DNA from 3 places in the Desulfitobacterium dehalogenans ATCC 51507 genome. Region 2 is predicted to be linked to each of the others. Evidence: riboswitches for the same ligand, from Rfam matches in the RefSeq annotation. Region 2 holds a riboswitch; each other region holds the start of a gene.

Region 1 (4,411 bases), 830 kb from region 2:
TCGGCGGAGGGACTTCCATGAAATCCTCCTGCTCGATATAAATTTCCCGGGAGAAAGGGATTTTGCGTTTTCCCATCTCAGGATTCTCTTTATTATTATCTGCATCCAGGATTTCCACTTGGCCTTCAGGGTAGTTGGTAATGACCACTTTCAAGGGACGGATGACAGCCATGGGCCGGGGCACTTTGAGCTTCAGATCTTCCCGAATAAAGTGCTCCAGCATTTTGGAATCCACCACACTGTCCGCTCTGGCCACACCAATAGCTTGGGCAAAATTGCGGATGGCCTCAGGAGTATAGCCCCGACGGCGCAGCCCGGAAATGGTCGGCATTCTGGGATCATCCCAGCCGTCCACCACCTTTTCATCCACCAGCTGCTTTAGTTTACGCTTGCTCATTACCGTATTAGTCATATTCAGGCGGGCAAATTCATATTGATGCGGGACATGCTCCATCTCGCATTCCCGAACGACCCAATCATATAAAGGGCGATGATCTTCGAATTCTAAAGTACATATAGAGTGGGTTATACCCTCTATAGCATCCTCTAAAGGGTGGGCATAATCATACATAGGGTAGATGCACCATGTATCCCCTGTATTATGATGAGTGGCATGAGCGATCCGATAGAGAACGGGATCCCGCATATTGATGTTGGGAGAGGACATGTCAATTTTAGCCCGGAGAACCTTCTCTCCGTCCTTAAATTCACCTTGACGCATTCTCTCAAAGAGCTCCAGGTTCTCTTCCGCGCTGCGATCGCGATAAGGACTTTCCTTACCGGCCTCTGTCAGAGTGCCGCGGCTTTTTCTAATCTCCTCGGCAGATAAGTCACAGACATAAGCTTTGCCTTTTTTGATGAGAAGAAGGGCTCGCTTGTGCATCTCATCAAAATAATCCGAGGCAAAAAAGAGGTTATCCCATTCAAACCCCAGCCACTTGACATCTTCTTTGATAGACTCTACATATTCTGTATCTTCCTTAACCGGGTTCGTATCGTCAAACCTTAAATTGGTTTTTCCTTTGAATTCACCAGCTAAGCTAAAGTTCAAACAAATAGATTTGGCATGTCCAATATGCAAATAACCATTGGGCTCGGGGGGAAACCGTGTAGTGACTCCTTCTACTTTTCCCTCTCGTAAATCCTCAAGGATAATGCTGCGTAAAAAATTGGAAGACTTATTCTCATTATCCACGAATATCAACCTTTCCTACGGAATGTCTTATCCTATATTAATCTATACCACTATTCTATAATCAGATGTCCATGAAGGAGCACCGCAAGGTAAAGACCTCTCCAGTAGTGTTACCCGAATCTCTGTCCTTCACCCACTTCATTCTTAGAGATCGTAGTCTCCTGAAGCCTCAGGCTGATAAAGGAGCTTTTCCACCTTAAGCCGGACAACACCGCCGGGAACTTTCCAGTCGATGATATCTCCTTCCCGATAGCCAAGAATAGCCGTCCCCACAGGGGCAAGAATCGAAATCTTATCCTCTAAAAGATCCGCATCTTCAGGATATACTAAGGTATAGATGGTTTCTTCACCCGTCTCCAGATCCTTCAGTAATATCTTCGAATTCATAGTTATGGCATTCGAAGGAATTCCTTCCGAGGGCACCACATCTGCCCCATTTAACTCATGCTCAAGATCTTTTAAGTAATCCTTGTTTTTGGCGGTGCCAAACTCTCTTTCTTTATTGATAAGTTTTAGCAGACGCTCACGATCCACAGCTGTAATACTGATCTTTCTACTCATTTCTCCTGAACCTTCCTTTTCTAATGATGAACAAATTGTGCTGGCCCCAGCAAATACACACCTTTTAACATGCTAAACATAGAGCGACTATCGCCAGATAGCCGCTTTTAAAAATTTATGTAATTCAATAAGGGAGAAATCGCTAAATCATTTTAATTATAACCTATTTTCTATAATAAGTAAATGTTAGTCGATAGGATATGAATGTCTATACATCACCTGCCTTAGCCTGTTCCAAGTCTGAAGCTCCCTGATTTACAAACCAAAATTCTGTAAAAATACTACATTAATCACCTGTTATTCGAGTATTATTCCCAAAATAATTCTTGAATAAAATGGGAGCGATACTTATAATTATAAATAAATTCGAGAATCTCCTGTGAGATATTTCGAATCTATGAAAATTGCATAGGGAATGCTGGATGAAATTTACGGGAGAAGGGCTTAGGCCCGCCGAAGAAGTTGAAACTTTCAGGTGACTAGAATGAGTTAGGGACCGTAAATTGACAGCACTCTGGAGAGACTCTAATTTAGGGCGCCGAAGGGGCAATACAATGATGTGTTGTTAAATCTCTCAGGCAAAAGGACAGAGAAGCAATAGGGACTGCCTGCTATGGAGCAATCTCTTGCTTTTGTGGAAATTGTCCGAATATTCAGAGTCAATCTTAAGGATTGACTCTTTTTATATATAAAGCAATTTTATTCTGGAGATTGCAGTATACAGAGAAAGAGATTAAAGGAGGAAAAACACAATGGAGGCCTTGCACAGTTTTATTGTCTGGTTGAACGGCTATCTCTGGGGTCCACCTATTCTTGTTTTACTTTTTGGTACGCACTTATTCCTTACTTTCCGTACTCGTGGTATTCAAAGGTACATTTTTAAAGGGATTAAATTATCACTTACTAAGGATCCTGATGCTACCGGTGATGTGAGTCAATTCGGAGCTCTAACTACCGCTCTCGCCGCTACCATCGGAACCGGTAATATCGTCGGAGTAGCTACGGCCGTGGCTTTGGGAGGTCCCGGTGCAGTACTTTGGTGCTGGCTTACCGGGGTCTTCGGGATTGCCACAAAATATGGCGAAGCCTTATTGGCGGTGAAATATCGGGTTAAAACCGCTGACGGCACCATGCTGGGTGGTCCTATGTATGCTTTGGAAAGAGGCCTGGGACAGAAGTGGCTGGCTGTACTCTTCTGTATCTTTACTTCCATTGCCGCCTTTGGTATTGGTAATATGACTCAAGCTAACTCTATTTCCGTTATGCTGGATACTCAATTCAATATCAACCCTATCTTGACAGGCGTTATCTTAGCTGCCCTCACAGGGGTTGTTATTATCGGCGGCGTAAAATGGATCGCTCGGGTCTGTGAAAAATTTGTTCCCTTTATGGCGATTGCTTATGTCCTTGGTTGTATCATTATCCTGATTATGAATTCTCAATATGTCTGGCCAGCCGTTGTCTTGATCTGTAAATCAGCTTTCACCCCAACGGCTGCCGGCGGCGGATTCATCGGTGCCAGCATTATCATGGCTGCCCGTTACGGGATTGCCCGAGGGCTTTTCTCCAATGAGTCCGGTTTAGGTTCTGCTCCCATCGTAGCTGCGGCTGCTCAAACCAGGAACCCTGTCCGTCAAGCTCTCGTATCCGCTACGGGAACCTTCTGGGATACCGTTGTTGTCTGCTTAATGACCGGTCTTGTCGTCGTTAGCAGTGTCATTAGCAACCCGACTGCTGCCGAAGGGTTAAAAGGCGGCGATTTGACTTCCATGGCTTTTAATCAAATTCCGGTAATTGGTCCCATCGTTTTAACTTTTGGTCTTCTGACTTTCGTTTTCTCCACTATCCTTGGTTGGTCTTATTATGGTGAAAGAGCTGTAGAATATCTCTTCGGTAAAAAAGGAATCCTTCCTTACCGCCTCCTCTGGGTTCTCGCCGTTTTAGCCGGTTCTTTGGTAACCCTTCAATTCGTCTGGGATTTAGCGGACGCGATGAATGCTATGATGGCTATTCCAAACCTGGTGGCACTCCTCCTCTTAAGCGGAGTTATTGTCTCCGAAACCAAGAAGTACTTATGGGAAGATCGTCTGGATGAAGCTTCTGAAGAGCCCATTCCTGTGATTCAGAATAAGTAAGTCAATAAACAGATTGCAAGACACCTCTCCGGTACGGAGAGGTGCTTTTGCATACTTTATCCCATTGAACTAGGAAGAATCTCCACCCAGTAGTTGTCCGGATCATTGATAAAATAGATACCCATAGCTTCATTTTCATAGCAGATGCATCCCATTTTTTTATGATGTTCATGAGCTGCTTGGAAATCATCCACCGTTAAAGCCAGATGAAATTCATTCTCGCCCAGATTATAGGGTTCCGTTCGATCCCTTAACCATGTAAGTTCTAAAGTATGGGCGGTTACCCCATCACCCAGATAGACAAGAATAAATTCCCCGCTCTCCGGAGCTATACGTTTGACTTCTTTTAACCCCAATGCCTCATCATAAAACTTAAGGCTTTTTTCCAGGTTCAGCACATTGATATTATTGTGAGTAAATATAAATTTCATCAGAATCATCCCCTTTTTTTCTTTACTTTTCATAGAATTAACGACTAGACTCTTCCCTTTGTCTTGCATATCTATCCATATTATAGTAA
Region 2 (4,411 bases):
CCACATAGCTGGGGATAAAGTGCTCATAAGCCCCCGCACCCAAGTAAGAGGTATACTCTTCTACGGTTTTATTCTCCGCAGCCAGCTTGCTGAAGTATTTTACCAGTTCAAGCTCCGATAGTCCCTCCCGAATCTTCAATTGAGCTTGGCGCCGAACGCTTTCCGGGATATCCGCAAAAAGCTCTTCAAGGGAGCCTACTCCAATCCGGGTGAGGATTTGTTCCTGCTGGTCCACCGTGTTCGGCACATAATTCATTTATTGGCCCTCCTCCGCTAGAAACGCCTCATATTCTGCGGCAGATAATAACTGCTCCAATACTTTCAGATCATCCACTTCCACTTTGACCAGCCATCCCTCGCCATAAGGATCATTATTCAAGAGTTCAGGAGAATCCAGAACCTCTTCATTATATTCAACAACCCTGCCACCAATCGGGGCAATAAGATCGGACACTGCTTTAACGGATTCAACGGTTCCAAAAGCCTCTCCGGCCACCACAGTGGTATCGTTATCAGGCAGTTCTACAAAGACCACATCACCTAAGCTGTCCTGGGCATGGGCCGTAATCCCCAAAGTCACGGTATTCCCTTCCACCTTAGCCCACTCATGAGATTTGCTGTACTTTAATTCTACTGGATTCATACTATCATCCTCCTTATTTTGCGGGGAAAAGGAACAGGTCTCTTAACCCCATTTGATTGTTTTATAGAAATTCCCAAGGTACTCCCCTTGACCCTACCGCTTGTAGAACTGAGAGGGAATAATCCGGGCTTTGACGGCTTTCCCACGGATGATGACATCCAAGGTTTCCCCGATTTGAGCATACTCCGGGGGAATCAGCCCAAGGGCAATGTTTTTGTTTAGAGTCGGTGAAAAAGAGCCTGAGGTAATAAAGCCGATTTCTTTTCCTACTTTCTGAAGGGGATAATGGGAGCGGGCTATTCCACGTTCGATCATTTCCAGACCTACCAACTTTCTCGGAATTCCCTTCTCCTTTTGCGCTGATAATGCCTCCTTGCCAACAAAATGTTCCTTTTCCAACCTAACAAAAAATCCCAGTCCAGCCTCCAACGGTGTAATATCCGAGCCGAGCTCATTTCCATATAAGGGCAGCCGGGCTTCAAAACGAAGAGTATCCCGGGCGCCAAGACCGATGGGTTGAACTCCCTCCTCTGCCCCGACTGCGAGGATTCTATCCCACATCCGGGGAGCATGATCAGGAGGGAGGTAAACTTCAAAGCCGTCTTCCCCGGTATACCCTGTTCTGGAGATCAGGCAAAGGACTCCATCCACTTCCCCATGTGTAAACCAATAGTACTTTATTTGAGATAAATCCAACCTCGTAAGCTTTTGGAGGATTTTCTCCGCCAAGGGGCCTTGCAATGCCAGCTGGGCAAAATCCTCAGAGCGATTTTCCAGATGTATCTCAAAGCCCTGAGCTTTATCCTGCATCCAAGCAAAATCCTTATCCGTGTTGGAGGCATTGACCACAATTAAAAAATGTTCCTGACTATAGCGGTACACCAGTAAATCATCCACGACACCCCCATCTGGAGCGCACATAGGAGAATATTGAATTTGGTTATCCTGAATCCGTGAGACATCGTTGGTAAGTATGTACTGCAAGAAAGCAAGGCTATCCTTTCCCTTTAACTCCACCTCACCCATGTGAGAGACATCAAAAAGCCCCGCTTTACTGCGCACCGTCTTGTGCTCCTCAAGGACTCCGGCGTATTGGACCGGCATTTCCCAGCCGCCAAAATCGATGAGCTTTGCTCCTAGTTGCTGATGCTTTTCATACAGTGGTGTTCTTTTTAGATTCGTCACTTAGGACACCTCCCTAGAATTGAGTATTAACCAAAACCGGAAAAAACATTAATGAAACATAGATAAAGAAAACTTGGCTGTTCATTCTGATAGTGCAAAATAAAAAAACAGAGGAATAGCACGTCGCGCTACCTCTGTCCTTTGACCTGAGAGATTTACCCTTTGTTTAGGGCTACCCCTTTGGTGTTCTCTTCTGAGAAGCTCTCCAGAGTTCCGTCTTCCAGCAGTACTTTTGCCTGAGAGTTTCCCCTTCTGAACAGGCGACATTCAGGAAGTTTCTCCTTCGGCGCTCATGATACTGAGTCTCTCCTACTGGGATCATTCGAACCTTATGTATTTTTACCTGCTTTTATTATAGTCAGCAAACCGATTTTCGTCTACACAAATATTCCATTTCCACAAAATAATAAAAGGTACAAATTAATCCCTTACAGCCTGTGGGCGAGATCGTTTAATTCAGTGCCGACCTGTTGCAGCTCCTCCACCATCTGAGCAATCTCCTGAGTGGCTTTTGCCTGTTCTTGAGCTATAACATTGTTTTGAAACACACCATCGACAATCTCTTCCATGGTATCCTGAAAGGTCATCAGCAAATCATTGATTTCATTAGCTGAGCGATTGCTTTCATCTGCAAGCTTGCGCACTTCACCGGCGACCACGGAGAATCCTTTTCCTTGTTCTCCCGCGCGGGCCGCTTCAATAGCCGCATTAAGCCCTAAGAGATTGGTCTGCTTCGACACCCGGCGAATAAATTCGGTGACACCTTCTGTGGCCTTGACATGCTGCTTGGCATTCTGAGCTACCGTGGCTACAGTCTGACTCACACTTGCCACCTCTTGAGAAGAGGCCGCCATTTCCTGTATGGCCCCAGCCGCCTGTTCCAGGGCCTCTCCCATCCGCTCCACATGATCCTTGAGAATTTCTTTCAGCTCTTCATCCCGAAGTAAAAAAGCAATCATCGCAGCTGCAACCTTCGCCACAGGACTAACAATCTCCAAGGGTCCGGCCACTCCAAAGGTCCCCAGCTTTTCATCATCGAGTAAAATGGCAATATTCAAGCCTTCCCGCTGTTTTCCTTGAGAATTAATTTCATCTTCCGCAGTAATTCTGATTTCTTGGATAGAAGTCGTCATGATCCGCCTTGCACCTGCATGGGCAACGCCTACCCGTTGTTTAGCTGAATCTGCAATAATGGTCCCTGACGTGTCACAGACAATTCCATGAAACCCACTCTCAGAATAAATCAAGTCGACGATCCGGTTGGCCAGATTCTCTGTAAGTCTCATTCTCTTCACTCCCACCTCTGCAGGTCAATAATTTTTCAAAATTTTAGAAGAAAACATCAAGTGAAATTTAGTACCTGATCCTAAAAATTATGTAAATAAACCCATTGCTTTTCATTACTAAATATAATACTAAGTATTCAAACTATTGTCCATGGATTTTACCTTAATAATAAACGTTATCCTTTTAGATACATTAAACAAAACTCGACCGGTGCCACGAAAGTTCCGATAGCATAGATAAGACTTGAGCGGATTGTACCGCCCAAGTCTTAAAAGTAGAAATATTAAAGAAAGGCTATTATTAGAGATGGCTTACAACGGAAGCACAGCGGGGGCATAGACTAGGATGTTCTTGATTCTCTCCAACACCCGTATCGTAAATCCAGCAGCGTTCACACTTTTCCCCTGCTGCTGAATTCACAGCTATACCGAAATCCTCCAAGTCTTCTGCCATGATGACACCCTCAGGTTTATCTTCTCCTCCGCTATGGATTTGAACTGCTGATACGATGAAGATTTCCGACAGATTGGGAATATCTCTTAAGAATCCTTCCAGTTTAGCATTGGGATACAGATCTACTTGAGCTGTCAAAGGATGGTTGATCAATTTATCCTGACGGGCTTTTTCCAAGGCCTTCGTTACTTCTGAGCGAACCGCCAACAGGGTTTCCCATTTTTGCTCCAGCGCTTCATCCATCCACTGAGGATCAACCTTTGGCATTTCCTCAGTTTGAATAGGGGAACCGGCGGGCACCCCTGGAACATAAGACCAGATCTCATCCGCCGTATAGGTCAGCACCGGTGCAATCAAGCGCACCAGAGCATTCAGAACGTCATAGAGTACGGTCTGGGAAGCACGGCGCAGGGTAGAATTCTTTCCTTCCACATAAAGACGGTCTTTAACGATATCCAGATAAATGGCACTTAGTTCTACGGCACAGAAGTTATGCACCGTATGGTAAACCCAGTGGAATTCGTATTTTTCATACCCCTGCAGCACCCGCTCGGTAACTTTACCCAGCTGCAGCAAGGCCCAGCGGTCAATCTCCGGCAAATCCTTATAATCCACCCGGTCCTTGGTCGGATCGAAATCATTAAGGTTGCTCAGCAAAAATCTTAAGGTGTTGCGAATCTTGCGGTAGGCTTCGGACATCTGTTTCATAATCCGTGGTGATACCGCTACATCGTTCTTATAATCGGCGGCGCACACCCAGAGTCTTAAGATATCCGCCCCCATCTCCTTAGTTACCTGCAGTGGGTCCACTCCATTGCCCAGGGACTTGGACATTTTGCGTCC
Region 3 (4,411 bases), 1.9 Mb from region 2:
AGGCCGCCGTGGTGCCATGAGCGCCGCAGCGCTCCAGTCCCATATTCTCAAGGATTTCCGCCACACTGTCCCCAATCGCTGGCGTAGGGGCTAAGGAAAGATCCACAATGCCAAAGGGAACATTCAAGGCTTGGGAGGCTTCTCGACCGATCAATTCACCCATACGGGTAATCTTGAAGGCCGTGCGCTTAATAAGGTTGGCCAGTTCTCCCAAATCTGCCTGGGGGCTTTTCTTAACAGCATGGGCAACGACACCGGGGCCGCTGACCCCCACATTGATGACCGCCTCCGGTTCTCCCACCCCGTGAAAGGCTCCGGCCATAAAGGGATTATCTTCAGGCGCATTGCAGAAAACAACGAGTTTGGCGGCAGCGATGCCATCCTGATCCGCTGTCCGGCGGGCACTGTCCAGGACGACTTCTCCCATCTTCAACACAGCATCCATATTGATTCCGGATTTGGTGGAACCGATATTTACCGAGGAGCAAACAAATTCTGTCTCCGCCAAAGCTTGGGGAATCGCTTCGATCAAGGAGCGGTCTCCCTTGGTTAAGCCTTTTTGAACGAGGGCAGAAAAACCTCCCAAGAAGTTAATCCCCACCGTCTTGGCTGCTCTGTCTAAGGCTTTGGCCAAACGGACCATTTCTTCGGGATTAAAGTTGGAGCCTAAGAGAGCCACCGGAGTTACTGAGACTCTTTTATTGACAATAGGAATGCCATAACGAGCGGCTAAGCTTTCCCCTACACCGACTAAATGCTCAGCTTGGCGGGTAATTTTATCATAGATTTTTTGTTCCACCTGTTGAATATCGTCTCCGGCACAGTTCAACAGACTTATGCCCATGGTGATGGTACGGATATCTAAATTCTCATTTTCCACCATTTCAATGGTTTGAAGTATTTCATGAGGAGCCAGATGCATTTTCACAATAATCCCCCCTATACTCGATGCATGAATTCGAAAATATCTTCATGCTGGACATTGACCTTTAAGCCTCGGGCTTCTCCCTCGCTTTGCAATTGCTTGGTGAGATCGGCTAAGGAGGAGGCTGTGGATTGAGTAACATCCACGATCATAATCATCGTGAAAAAGCCCTGGAGAATGGTTTGACTGAGATCCAGGACATTGATGGATTTTTCAGCCAATCGCCCTGTCAGCCAGGCAATAATTCCTATTTGATCCTTGCCTAAGATGGAAATAATCACGCGGTTGGACGTTTCACGGGTTGGTTCTAAGCTCATTTTCTTTACCCCTTTTCTTTTTCTTCTCTTTCATTTTCACCAATAAAAAAGAGCCAAATCCTAAGTTTGACTCTGGTACACAAGAGCAATTTGCGAACCCGCTTATTGGCAGTCATAGCATGACTTAAGCATCGTTCACAAATTATGCGCTCTGTCCTTTTGCCTGAGAGATTGAACAGCTTTGCTGTCTTGCCCCTTCGGCGTCCTTGCGGAACTCTCCAGAGTTCTGTCCGTTTTCAGTTCATCATGGTGTGCATACCCTGTTCTCCTGAAAACCTCATCCAGTTATTCACTTCTTTTCAGTATTATAAACATCCTTGCTCATAATTGCAAACCTTTGTTTTTAAGATTCCCCCTAATATAATAGAAGTGAAGGCAAATTGCTGCTCTATAAGCAAACACATTAACATAAGGAGTTGAAGTATTTACTATGAAGGTTATTGCTGTCAATGGAGGCCCCCGCAAGCAATGGAATACAGCTACATTATTGCATAAAGCTCTTGAGGGAGCGCAATCTGTAGGTGCCGAAACAGAAATGTTTCATCTTTATGAGCTGAATTATAAAGGATTGGATCTTCCGAATATCTCCTTGCCACAGATACCTATCAGTTTGACAACTACTCCGACTATGAAGCCTCCCGATTTAATGAGCAACATAAAGCGCAGGTGCGCAAAGAGCGATTCCCTCAGGATTGCCGGAAAGCCTTTGAACTAGGGGCCAGGCTGTCTGGGTGTATAGGCTGAATAGAGCATAAAACTCTTTCCCTCACCTATTTTTTAATATATTATGGTTTGTCGGGATTGGTTTCTAGCTTTTTCCTAACCTTTATGAAGTTTATACTTTGTGATAGTGAAACAAAAACGCACCCACATTGCGGATGCGTTTTTGCCTATTTATCGCTTTTAGTCCAGATATTGAGATTGGGTCAGCCTTATCATCTCCACCTTAGAATCCGGCTTCACATTCGTATTGACCAGTTGGTTATCTTCCCTATTATAATCAAAGATCATAATCTGGCCATCATCCAGCAGATAGAATCCTTCCAAAGGTCCATCCCCGTGTCTACTTTCAAAGGGCTTGTATTTGACAGCATACAAATCCTTAATTTTCTCAGCAGTATCTCCTACCTTGGCACCGAGATTGGTGGCAAATTCCCTAGTTACGGCATCGATCTCCAGCACTTTGCCCGAATCTTTTCCGACAATGAATTTAATGCCTTTGTCGTACTCTCTGCTGTACCAGGCTTCAGGGAAATGCCCGGGTTCATCATGGAGGGTTTCTTTGTAGCCCTTGCCTAAAGCCTTTTCCACCTCGCCAAAGGAATCCCCTAGATGTATATTTCCCAGACTGGCACTTCCTTCTCTCTCCGTACCCTGCCCCTCTCCCCCGGGTTTCGTCTGCCCCTGGTCCGTACCGGGCAAATCCATCTCTACTTGCTGCCCAGGTTTATCTAGATTGGCGTTTTTATCCTGGGGGGCATTAGCTGCACACCCCGATACTAAAAACACTGAAGTCAAAATGACAAGGAGTCTCTTGATCACTGTTCATCACCTCGGTAAATCTTCTTAAAAGAGAGTATCTCCATCTCCACTTCTTTTACTCTTTATATACTATTTTTTGCACCGCAGGAGCATACCCTTTGCTCCGGAATCTTCCCCGCTGGGATCGCCATACCCTCTGATCCATAATAGCGAATCCCCTCCCATTTCAATACCTTGAAGCACCATGGAATGCTGCAACCGGTATATAAGACGGGAGGGGATATCTGTTTCTGACGATTTACCTCATCTATTTCCTGTAATTTAGTAATTAGAAACTAAAGGCTATAAACTCATTGGTCAGCTGTTCACTGATCTTCGTAACGCGACTCAAGGCTTCGGATATGGATTTTGCCTCAGTTTGATTGATTGTGGAGCTATTGAGTATCTTGTTAATAATCTCATCCATGTCCTTAATTTCTCCGGCTAAGAAATGGAGCAGCGGGACGGTACGATGATTGGTTTGTTTTATATTGGCAACCAGCTGCTGGATGAATTGGATGGATTGTTTGCTTCTCTCCGCCAATTTCCTTACTTCATCGGCAACGACGGCGAAGCCTCTCCCCGCTTCTCCTGCACGGGCTGCTTCAATGGCCGCGTTGAGCGCCAGTAGATTGGTCTGGTCCGATATTTGTTTAATCGTATTAATCAGTTCATCAATTTTTTGGGTATTGGTATTAAGATCATTGGTAACCTCAATAGTTTCGTCGATACGCTCTACTTGCCTCTGGATTCGGCCATGAGCTTCATGGATACTTGTGTTTGTATCTTCCATGAAATTCACAATCCCTTCCATAGAACTCATAACTTCTTGAATATGAGCATTTAAGTCGAAGCTAATACCTTGGGTATTGGAAAGGATCTGATTAAAGTTAAATTCCACCACCTTTTCCGTCAGATGCAGTATATCCTCAGGTTTAATGGTCCTATGAAATCCAATCACGGGAACTCTTTGTTTATCAAAGTACTGCCCGTAATGAGTCCAGAGAATTCCCTTAGCCCCTACAAAGCCCTCCATTCCAACGATGTAGTCTGCAGATTGCAATACTTCCTTAATCTGAGAATTCTCCATCTCATTAAATGGGAGAATTCTATAGTGTACATGATTCACTTCATGCTCGTGGAGGTATCTCTCAATGGCTTTGGCCTGGGAGCCGTTATTATTAAAGATCACAACATTGGATTCTGCGGGGATCCGAGCAACCCTTATGTAAAAAAGGTCTTCGGGAATGAGTTCAAGAGGGAATATTCGTTGTCTGTCTATATACTTAGAGGCTTCCTCAACTCTTGTCGGAAGTACGATATAGAGGTCGTCATTTAAATTAGGAGGGATCTCCTTGATATAGTACCTGTTTCTCATTTGGACTTTATGACCAAAATAGAGGGATGTAACCCGGTGCAATTCATCAGCCACAGCCTGGGAACTCCCGATGGTAGATATATTCATTAAACGGTTATTCATTCTCTCATCCCCCAGTCTATGTGAAAGTTGCTACAATTATTAATACACAATTTCACAATTTGACATTTCTCCGCAAAACTCCTTTATTCCATCAATATGATTTTTTAATGCTAATGATTAAAATAAATGAGGTTAAACATCCAATAAAAAAAAGGTGGGCTGCTCAAT

What was found. Region 2 has a riboswitch for glycine ahead of gcvT (glycine cleavage system aminomethyltransferase GcvT). Riboswitches for the same ligand answer to the same signal wherever they lie in the genome.
Region 1: linked by a shared signal. The riboswitch ahead of DESDE_RS20315 (alanine/glycine:cation symporter family protein) and the one ahead of gcvT (glycine cleavage system aminomethyltransferase GcvT) in region 2 are both predicted to bind glycine.
Region 3: linked by a shared signal. The riboswitch ahead of DESDE_RS04955 (ACT domain-containing protein) and the one ahead of gcvT (glycine cleavage system aminomethyltransferase GcvT) in region 2 are both predicted to bind glycine.

Annotation. Positions count from the first base shown of each region.
Region 1 is NC_018017.1:4,248,839-4,253,249, forward strand. Features, by position in the region: gene DESDE_RS20305 (glutamine--tRNA ligase/YqeY domain fusion protein) at 1-1,195, opposite strand, end outside; gene rnk (nucleoside diphosphate kinase regulator) at 1,340-1,756, opposite strand; glycine riboswitch at 2,261-2,356, shown strand; gene DESDE_RS20315 (alanine/glycine:cation symporter family protein) at 2,509-3,891, shown strand; gene DESDE_RS20320 (VOC family protein) at 3,948-4,331, opposite strand.
Region 2 is NC_018017.1:3,418,617-3,423,027, forward strand. Features, by position in the region: gene gcvPA (aminomethyl-transferring glycine dehydrogenase subunit GcvPA) at 1-256, opposite strand, end outside; gene gcvH (glycine cleavage system protein GcvH) at 257-643, opposite strand; gene gcvT (glycine cleavage system aminomethyltransferase GcvT) at 737-1,828, opposite strand; glycine riboswitch at 1,959-2,041, opposite strand; glycine riboswitch at 2,043-2,150, opposite strand; gene DESDE_RS16570 (sugar diacid recognition domain-containing protein) at 2,257-3,114, opposite strand; gene ileS (isoleucine--tRNA ligase) at 3,416-4,411, opposite strand, start outside.
Region 3 is NC_018017.1:1,038,337-1,042,747, reverse strand. Features, by position in the region: gene DESDE_RS04960 (PFL family protein) at 1-922, opposite strand, end outside; gene DESDE_RS04955 (ACT domain-containing protein) at 940-1,242, opposite strand; glycine riboswitch at 1,384-1,474, opposite strand; gene DESDE_RS21570 (flavodoxin family protein) at 1,673-1,957, shown strand; gene DESDE_RS04945 (hypothetical protein) at 2,146-2,784, opposite strand; gene DESDE_RS22960 (methyl-accepting chemotaxis protein) at 3,053-3,556, opposite strand.